Regions from separate parts of the Vibrio sp. MA40-2 genome, predicted to be linked through region 2. Evidence: predicted binding sites of a transcription regulator. Region 2 holds the regulator's gene; each other region holds the start of a gene.

Region 1 (3,287 bases), on a different replicon from region 2:
TTGAACGAACACGATGCAAAAAAAGCAATGGAATGTGGATGCGACGGTGTGGTTTTGTCTAATCATGGTGGACGTCAGCTCGACGGTACTATTTCGCCAATAGAAATGATTCAGACGGTCAGATCAGTGATGGGAGAAGATAAGTTGTTGTTGGTTGATAGTGGTTTTAGACGAGGTACCGATATCGTAAAAGCCATCGCTCTGGGGGCTAACGGAGTGTTGATTGGCCGTCCTTTCTTATATGCATTGGCAGCAGACGGCAAGCAAGGTGCAACAAATATGATGAGTATGTTAAAGCAAGAGGTGGAAAGAACCATGGCTCAATTAGGCTGCAAAACCATTAGTGATATCAATTCAAGTGTTCTAAAACGGCTCTAATGTCCCGCTAAGTTGGCTTTTAATGTATTTGGCTAGGTCGTATTTTAGGTGGGTAGGGTGGCTAAACTATGGCTCACCTAAAACGAAAAGGTGAGCCTGTGTATATTTAAAAGCAGTTTTTAAACAAGCAACTTGCTGGGAATTTTTTCGGTTAACTGTTTTTGGGCTAACTATTATCAAAAACGTGTGGCGTTACTTCGTTGCCATTGGTCTCACCTTTACGATAGGCCACTATATTGGATAGAGTGGTTTCTGCAATATTTTGCAGTGCTTCATCGGTAAGGAAGGCTTGATGACCTGTAAAAATAACATTGTGGCAGGCTGAAAGTCGGCGAAATATGTCATCTTGAATGACTTCTGCGGACAAATCCTCAAAAAACAGTTCTTTCTCATGTTCATAAACATCTAACGCTAAGCCGCCCAGTGTCCCATCTTTTAATGCATCGATGCAGCTTTGTGAATCAACCAGTTTTCCACGACTGGTATTGATTAAAAGCGTTCCTTTTTGCATTTGACTGAACGCTTCTTTATTGATTAAAAAAGTATTTTCAGTGGTTAATGGGCAATGAAGTGAAATAATATGAGATTGTGCAAGTAAGGTGTGCAAACTAACATATTCTACCCCTAATGCTTTTGCTTCTTCATTAGGATATGGGTCAAATGCCAGTAGTTTACAGCCAAAACCTTTAAGGATCCGCAGCGTCGCCAACCCAATTTTTCCTGTGCCTACAACCCCTGCTGTTTTACCGAAAATATTCATTCCGGTTAATCCTTCCAACGAGAAATTTGCATCTCGGGTACGCTGATAAGCTTTATGAATCCGACGGTTAAGTGTCATCATAAGAGCGATTGCATGTTCTGCTACCGATTCAGGAGAATAGGCAGGGACTCTGGATACTCGTATGCCGTAGCGCTTGGCAGCATCCAAGTCGACATTGTTAAAGCCTGCACATCGCATCAATAACAGTTTTACGCCTTGCTCGCAGAGGACTTTGAGTGTTGCCTCGCCTAAATCATCATTGACAAAAGCGCACACAGCATCATTGTTTTGTGCAAGGCTGGCCGTTTTTTCATTCAGTACAGTATCGAAATATTCAAATTGTAGTTCATCACTATTAATCACATTCTTTTTATGCAGTTCAAAGCTTTTTCGGTCATAGCGTTTAGCACTGAAAAATGAAACTTTCATTATATTCTCCTAGATTGTTGAATAGGTAAATCAACTGAATGAGATCAAATAGCTGTCTGCCTTTTCAACCGTTTATAAATAATAATGCACATGACATTACAACATTCAGCCACAGCATTCGACCCTTTTAAAACTGTTACCACCGCTTAAGTAGCGCTGCTTAAGCGGTGGTTGGTCGGTATTCTTAACCTCGACTTCCCATATTGTTCTTTTTTAAGCTTAATTTACTCTTTTTTAAGCTTCATTTTAATAAATCTATTGACCAAATCGTGTTAATCGCTAGTATAGCTGTCTGGACATCTAAACGTCTTCTAATTTTTAAATGGAGTTATCATGAAAAGCTACAAAAAAATCACAACATCGCTACTGGCATTGGCTCTCGTACTCGGCGTAGTAGGGTGTGAACAAAAGGAAGAATCGGTTATTAAAATTGGTGCGACTGTTGGTCCACACGCACAAGTTGTGGAGGCGGTTGCCAAAGAAGCGGCGAAGCAAGGGATCAATATTCAGGTAGTGGAGTTCTCAGATTATATTACGCCTAATGCCGCACTAAGTGATGGAAGCATCAACCTTAACAGCTATCAACATCAACCGTTTCTAGATAACTTTAATGATAATCACAGTAGTAATTTAGTCTCTATTGGCCGTTCAATTTTAATGCGCATGGGTGTTTACTCTAATAAATATAAGACACTGGACGCGATCCCTGAAAATGCACGAATTGCGATTCCGAACGATCCAACTAATGGTGGACGCGGTTTACTATTACTCGAAAGTGCAGGATTGATTACGTTAAAAGAAAACGTGGGATTTAAAGCTTCTTTGAATGATATAGCTAGTAATCCTAAAAACATTGAATTTGTTGAAGTGGATGCCGCTCAATTACCACGAACACTTGACGATGTAGACGCGGCGGCTATTACCATGAACTATGTCATGTCTTCGGGCCTTGATCCTAACAAACAAGGTATCTACTTAGAGCCAAAAGACGCACCTTTAGCGGTAATGGTAGTTGCAGCAAGAGAAGAAGACAAAGATAAAGAGTTATACAAGAAAATTATGGCTATTTATCACTCTGACGAGATTAGTGATTTCTTAACAGACACCTTTAAAGGCACGATAGAAGCGGCCAATTAAGATTTGCCCTTCAGCATTATATTCCTCCAGGTAGAATCCATTTCTCACCTTGTAGAATTTAAAGAGGATCAGCTCTGATCCTCTTTAGTGAGTTAATTTTTCGAGCCAGTTAAATTGTAGTTAAGGGTTAATTTCTACCTGCTATTACGCCGCCATCGACATCCCAAATTGCGCCTGTAACCCAACTGGAATCGTCACTAAGCAATAAATTCACTACGTTTGCTATGTCTTCAGGTTGACCAATTCGACCGATTGGGTGAAAACCATTGAATGTCGCCAGAGTTTCATCCATAGCACTAGGCTCAATAAATGACTCAAAAATGGTTGAATTGACCAATGCTGGCGATATCGCATTAACACGAATATTATGATCACCTAACTCCATCGCTAAATGTTGTGTTAATGCATGCAGTCCTGCTTTTGCCATCGAGTAAGCAGAAGAAGGCGTGGCTTTAATTGCTTGCTTCGCCCACATAGAGCCAATATTTACAATGGAACCACCATTGTGAGCAATCATGTTTTTGGATACCGCTTGTGATATAAAAAATATTGCTCGGTTTAATTCATGATAAATATCATAATC
Region 2 (3,287 bases):
CCAATGGCATCTAAACCGGTTATGGAAGGTAAGGCATTACTATTTAAGCGTTTTGCGGGACTTGATGCGATAGATATACAAGTTAAACACCGTACAACTGAAGAGTTTGTCAATACGGTTGCTAGCATTGCTGATACGTTTGGTGGCATCAATTTAGAAGATATTAAAGCCCCTGAATGTTTTGAGATAGAACGCCAGTTAATTGAGCGTTGCCAAGTTCCGGTTTTTCACGATGATCAACATGGTACAGCGATTGTAACCGCTGCAGGTATGCTCAATGCGATAGAGCTACAAGGAAAAACCTTACAAGAAGCGATTATTGTTTGTCTTGGCGCAGGAGCAGCAGCAACAGCCTGCATGGAGCTTTTGATAAAATGTGGTGCTCAGCGAGAAAAAATTTACATGCTGGATCGAAAAGGCGTTATTCACACTCGTCGTGACGATTTAAATGAATACAAAAAAATGTTTGCCAATAATACTGATAAACGCACGCTAGAAGATGTGATTGACGGTGCGGATTTGTTTCTTGGTGTTTCTGGACCCGATCTGTTCCCTGCCGATGCACTTAAATTGATGGCAGATAAGCCGGTAGTCTTTGCTTGCTCGAACCCTGATCCTGAAATTAAACCTGAAATCGCCCATCAAGTAAGAAGCGATTTGATTATGGGAACTGGCCGTTCGGATTATCCGAACCAAGTTAACAACGTTATCTGTTTTCCTTTTATTTTCCGTGGTGCTTTAGATGTTCGAGCCAGTGAAATTAATATTGAAATGAAATTAGCAGCAGTTGAAGCGATTCGTCAGTTGACCAAAGAACCGGTTCCTGCCGAAGTATTAAAAGCGGCAGGTGTAGAGTCGTTAGAGTTTAGTAAAGAATATATTATCCCTAAACCTATGGACCCTCGTTTACTACCTCGTGTTGCCAAAGCGGTGGCTATTGCCGCAGTGGAGTCTGGTGTTGCTAGAGTCGATTTACCTGAGCATTATATGGATTAACGCGATCTGTATTTAGGTAACCGCAATCTACTATCCTAATTTTATCTAAGGTAGTAGATTGCTGAATTAATCATTACTCTTCATCAAATGCTTCAAACTCTATGCCCATTTCCGTCATTAATCGTTTTACTTCGGTTGGAATATCATCAGGGCGATCTTTTCTCAAATCTTCATCTGTTGGTAATGGTTGGTCTGTATAAGCATGTAAAAATGCTTCGCACAGCAATTCACTATTTGTTGCATGTCGTAAGTTATTTATTTGGCGACGCGTACGTTCATCGGTCAAAATTTTTAAAACTTTCAGAGGGATGGATACGGTTATTTTTTTTACTTGTTCGCTTTTTTTACCATGCTCTGCGTATGGACTTATATATTCGCCATTCCAATCAGCCATTGCTCACCTTTATAAAAATAGTCATAAAATATTTATGGGTTAGAATTCTAGCGGGATTTACCTCTATAAGCAAAGACATATAGACGTCTAGAGGTATTGACGTCCTTTAAAACTAGCAGTAAAGTGTGCGATATACGTTCCAAATCTCGATATTCAAGTATAGTATTTCGATATTCAGGTATAGTTAGCGGATCGCCAAATCACAGCCTGAAACCTGATAAAGGAAAGCAAGCACATGACACAAAGGAAACCTGCGACTATTGCTGTTCGCACCGGGATTGAATCTGATTCCCAATATCAAGCCGTCGTCCCTCCCATTTATTTATCGACCAATTATAGCTTCCCTAATTTTGGCGATGTTCCTAAATACGATTATACCCGTTCTGGCAATCCCAATAGAAATATGTTGGAACAAGCCCTTTCCGAACTAGAGTCAGGTGCAGGTGCAGTGGTGACTAATTGTGGTACCTCAGCACTCAATTTATGGGTATCGGCTTTTATAGGTCCAAATGATCTGATTGTGGCACCGAATGATTGTTATGGTGGTACGTATCGTTTGTTTAATACCAGAGCTCAGAAAGGTGATTTTTCGGTTTTATTTATTGATCAATCAGATCAATCAGCTTTAGAGGCGGCATTGGCTAAAAAGCCAAAATTAGTCTTGTTAGAAACACCATCTAATCCATTGGTGAGAGTGGTGGATGTGCAAGAAACCTGTAAAAAAGCGCATGCAGTAGGGGCATTGGTCGCGGTGGATAATACCTTTATGACACCGATATACCAAAAACCACTGGAGTTAGGTGCAGATTTTGTTATTCATTCTACAACCAAATATATTAACGGTCATTCCGATGTAATTGGCGGCGTGATTGTGACCAAAACCGAGCAACATGCCGAAGAATTAGCTTGGTGGGGAAATTGTATTGGTGCGACGGGCACGCCCTTTGATAGCTATATGACGCTGCGAGGCATACGAACCTTGGGTGCAAGAATGCGAATACATGAAGAGAGTTCGCGAGAAATTTTACATTACTTAGCTAAGCAAGATCGCGTTGGTACCATTTATCACCCAAGTTTAGTGAATCATCCAGGCCATGAAATAGCTAAAAAACAACAGTCTGGTTTTGGTTCAATGCTAAGTTTTGAATTCAATGGGTCTATGGAACAGTTAAAAGCTTTTGTTGGTGCGCTAAAACTGTTCTCTCTAGCGGAGTCTTTAGGGGGAGTGGAAAGCCTTATTTGTCACCCTGCTACGATGACTCATCGAGCAATGGGTGAAGAGGCGCTTCAACAAGCTGGTATCGCTCAAACATTGCTTCGATTATCGGTAGGGCTAGAAGATAGCCGAGATTTAATTGAAGATTTAGATAATGCCTTTAAAGAAGTTCAGGAGACAGCGTAAATGACAGGTAAGCGTCAGCTGCATAAATTCGGTGGTAGCAGTCTTGCTAACCCTGAGTGCTATAAGCGTGTGGCGAACATTCTTTCCGAATATTCACAACATGAAGATTTAATTGTTGTTTCTGCGGCTGGTGATACGACCAATAGACTGCTTGAATGGTTAAATGCTCTAAATAAAGATGGACGAACAGCGCATGAATTGCTTATGCAGTTGCGTCAATATCAGTCGAATTTAATTGAGCAATTATTGGATGAACCCAATGAATTGTTAGCCGTATTGCATGCGGAATTTTCTGCTTTAGGCGATATGCAAATTCCACTGACTCATCAACAAGAAGCCAGCGTGCTTGGGCATGGTGAAGTTTGGTCTGCTAGGTTATTAGCGCAATTACTCAGTCAAGAAACAATGCCTTCTGTAGCAACCGATTCACGAGATTTTCTGCGAGCAGATTTAGGTACTCAGCCAGAGATAGATCGTTCCCGGTCTTTGCCTTTA
Region 3 (3,287 bases), 620 kb from region 2:
TTAGAACCAGACCACATGGTTAAGTTAGAAGGAGCAAGGTCAGCCGAGCCACCCATAAACTCAGGCAACATAGTACCAAACGCTTCTAGCGCATTTTGCGACGCTTTACGTGAGGCGATATTGGCAGGATTAGCTTGTAAATCAGCAATGATTTGCGTGGTTTTTTGTTGCCATTCAGCAGGTAATTCACCGTTTATACGACGGGTATATTCTGCTGCAAGCTCTGGAAACTCGCTCGCGTACGCTGAAAATTTCTCATTCCATGCCGCTTCTTTTGCTAAACCCGCTTCTTTTGCATCCCACTGAGTATAAATATCTGCAGGGATCTCGAAAGGCCCATGCTTCCAGCCTAGAGCTTCACGAGTGGCCGTGATTTCATCGGCACCTAAAGGTGCACCATGACAATCATGCGTTCCCGCTTTATTTGGCGAGCCAAAACCAATCACAGTTTTAGTACAAATCAGGGTTGGTTTGCCTGTTTCCGCTTTTGCTACTTCAATGGCTGCATTGATTGCCACAGGATCATGACCATCTACGGCAGGAATAACATGCCAACCATACGCTTCAAAACGCTTAGGTGTATCGTCGGAGAACCAACCTTCTACTTCACCATCAATAGAAATGCCATTGTCATCCCAAAAAGCAATCAGTTTACCCAGCCCTAATGTGCCAGCTAATGAACACGCTTCGTGAGAAATGCCTTCCATTAAACAACCGTCACCCATAAACACATAAGTATTATGGTCAACAATCTGATGTTCAGGTTTATTAAACTGCGCGGCCAAAGCTTTTTCAGCCAACGCCATACCAACACCGTTAGTGATGCCTTGGCCTAAAGGTCCAGTCGTGGTTTCGATGCCAGGTGCATAACCATATTCTGGGTGGCCCGGCGTTTTCGAATGTAATTGACGGAAGTTTTTCAAATCATCAATAGACAAGTCATAACCTGTCAAATGAAGCAGAGAATAAATCAGCATAGAGCCGTGACCGTTAGAAAGCACAAAACGGTCACGATCTGCCCACTGTGGATTCTGTGGGTTATGGTTTAAATGACCACGCCAAAGTACTTCAGCGATGTCAGCCATCCCCATTGGTGCGCCTGGGTGACCTGAGTTGGCTTGTTGTACGCCGTCCATGCTAAGCGCGCGAATTGCGTTTGCTAGCTCTTGCTGAGAAGGTTGTTGAGAAGGCATGTCTGCTCCTGGTAAGTAAGCGAATTCAATAATATAAACTAACGCTATTTATATCCTATTTAATAGCGGTCGCTATTCTCTCAAAGCAAAATTAGGACTGCAATCCTTTCCTTAGTGAATAGTGCTAAGGCCCCAGTTTTTAAGACTACGAACTCAAAGTTCGCAAATAGAAATATCAGCACTTTATGATCCACCTCAAAAAAAACTTGTATTTCTAACTGCAAATACTAGAATAGACGTCTAGATGTAGAAACGCCTATTAAAATAGAGTTTCGCACTGAACATTTATCCTATTTTGAAAGATGCATTGTTTGCATCTTTTTTTAACGTTTTAATAACGGAGCTATCTATTATGGCTAAGCACCTGTTTACTTCTGAATCTGTATCAGAAGGTCATCCAGATAAAATCGCAGATCAAATATCTGATGCAGTTCTTGACGCAATCTTAGAGCAAGACCCTAAAGCACGCGTAGCTTGTGAAACTTATGTAAAAACAGGCATGGTTATGGTGGGTGGCGAAGTAACAACATCCGCTTGGGTAGATATTGAAGAAATTACTCGTCAAACCGTTCGTGAGATCGGTTACGTAGGCTCCGACATGGGTTTTGATGCTGACTCTTGCGCAGTACTAAACACTATTGGTAAACAATCTCCTGACATCAATCAAGGGGTTGATAAAAGTGACCCTAAAGATCAAGGGGCTGGCGACCAAGGTATTATGTTTGGTTACGCAACCAATGAAACTGAAGTATTAATGCCTGCTCCTATTACTTACTCTCACTTATTGGTACAAAAACAAGCTGAAGTTCGTAAAAATGGCCAATTAAGCTGGTTACGTCCAGATGCAAAAAGCCAAGTTACTTTCCAGTACGATCAAGGCAAAATCGTCGGTATTGATGCAGTAGTACTTTCAACGCAACATTGTGAATCAATTTCTACGCCGGATTTACGTGAAGCAGTAATGGAAGAAATCATCAAACCAGTACTTCCTTCTGAGTGGCTTAATAAAGAGACTAAATTCTTTATCAACCCAACAGGCCGCTTTGTTATCGGTGGCCCAATGGGTGACTGTGGCCTAACCGGTCGTAAAATTATCGTTGACACATACGGTGGTGCAGCTCGCCATGGTGGTGGTGCATTCTCTGGTAAAGATCCTTCAAAAGTTGACCGTAGTGCTGCTTATGCAGCACGATATGTTGCTAAGAATATTGTTGCCGCAGGTCTAGCTGATCGTTGTGAAATCCAACTTTCTTACGCTATTGGTGTAGCTGATCCAACATCTATTATGGTTGAAACGTTCGGTACAGAAAAAGTCTCTCACGATGTTATTATTCAAGCCGTCCGTCAGTACTTTGATCTTCGTCCATACGGCTTACAAGAAATGCTAAATTTACTGCAACCAATCTACAAAAAAACGGCAGCTTACGGACACTTTGGCCGTCAAGAGTTCCCTTGGGAAGCGACTGACAAAGCAGAGCTCCTACGTGATTTCGCTGGACTGTAACTTTCGAGATGTTGTGCATTTCTGATAGATGAACGTTTTTTAATAGACTGTAATTTTACAATAAATTACAAACTTCAAAATAGTCATCACATGAAATTCGCTTTATAATTGACGCCTCAGATTAACCTGAGGCGTTTTTTTTGGAGTCTTCTTTGGCCAACATACAGCAAGTTTTTCTACTCAGTGAGCAAGCCGAGCAAGCATTACGCCACTACGTTTCTATAGCCAATCAATATTTTGAACAACACTTTCCAGTACCGAGCATTAATTTTAAACTGCGAGGAAAATCCGCCGGAAAAGCACTATTACAACTCTGGGAAATTCGTCTTAATCCGGTATTATTTAATGAAAATCAACAGCAATTCTTACATGAGGTTATTCCTCATGAATTAGCACATTTGATTACCTTTGCGCTATTTGGTCGAGTAAAGCCACACGGAAAAGAATGGAAAATGGTGATGGAGCGTGTTTTTTCTCTTGCAGCAAAAACCACTCATACTTTTGAAATCACCTCGGTTCAAGGGCGTACTTATGAATATAAATGTCATTGCGATATTTATGCTTTAACTATCCGTCGGCACAACAAAGCG

What was found. Region 2 encodes MetJ, which represses methionine synthesis genes. Its sites were predicted from a motif close to TTAGACNTNTANANGTCTAA; they were not measured.
Region 1: a site for MetJ is predicted at 1,852-1,871, ahead of ACLKML_RS07075 (MetQ/NlpA family ABC transporter substrate-binding protein). Genes of this name have one in related genera too.
Region 3: a site for MetJ is predicted at 1,426-1,445, ahead of metK (methionine adenosyltransferase). Genes of this name have one in related genera too.

What each region holds. Positions count from the first base shown of each region.
Region 1 covers NZ_CP178627.1:1,609,694-1,612,980, forward strand. The annotation lists gene ACLKML_RS07065 (alpha-hydroxy acid oxidase) at 1-378, shown strand, start outside; gene ACLKML_RS07070 (2-hydroxyacid dehydrogenase) at 545-1,570, opposite strand; gene ACLKML_RS07075 (MetQ/NlpA family ABC transporter substrate-binding protein) at 1,901-2,704, shown strand; gene ACLKML_RS07080 (SDR family NAD(P)-dependent oxidoreductase) at 2,832-3,287, opposite strand, start outside.
Region 2 covers NZ_CP178628.1:1,173,815-1,177,101, forward strand. The annotation lists gene ACLKML_RS13060 (malic enzyme-like NAD(P)-binding protein) at 1-996, shown strand, start outside; gene metJ (met regulon transcriptional regulator MetJ) at 1,070-1,390, opposite strand; gene ACLKML_RS13070 (O-succinylhomoserine (thiol)-lyase) at 1,626-2,792, shown strand; gene ACLKML_RS13075 (bifunctional aspartate kinase/homoserine dehydrogenase II) at 2,793-3,287, shown strand, end outside.
Region 3 covers NZ_CP178628.1:549,229-552,515, forward strand. The annotation lists gene tkt (transketolase) at 1-1,193, opposite strand, end outside; gene metK (methionine adenosyltransferase) at 1,546-2,697, shown strand; gene ACLKML_RS09985 (SprT family zinc-dependent metalloprotease) at 2,859-3,287, shown strand, end outside.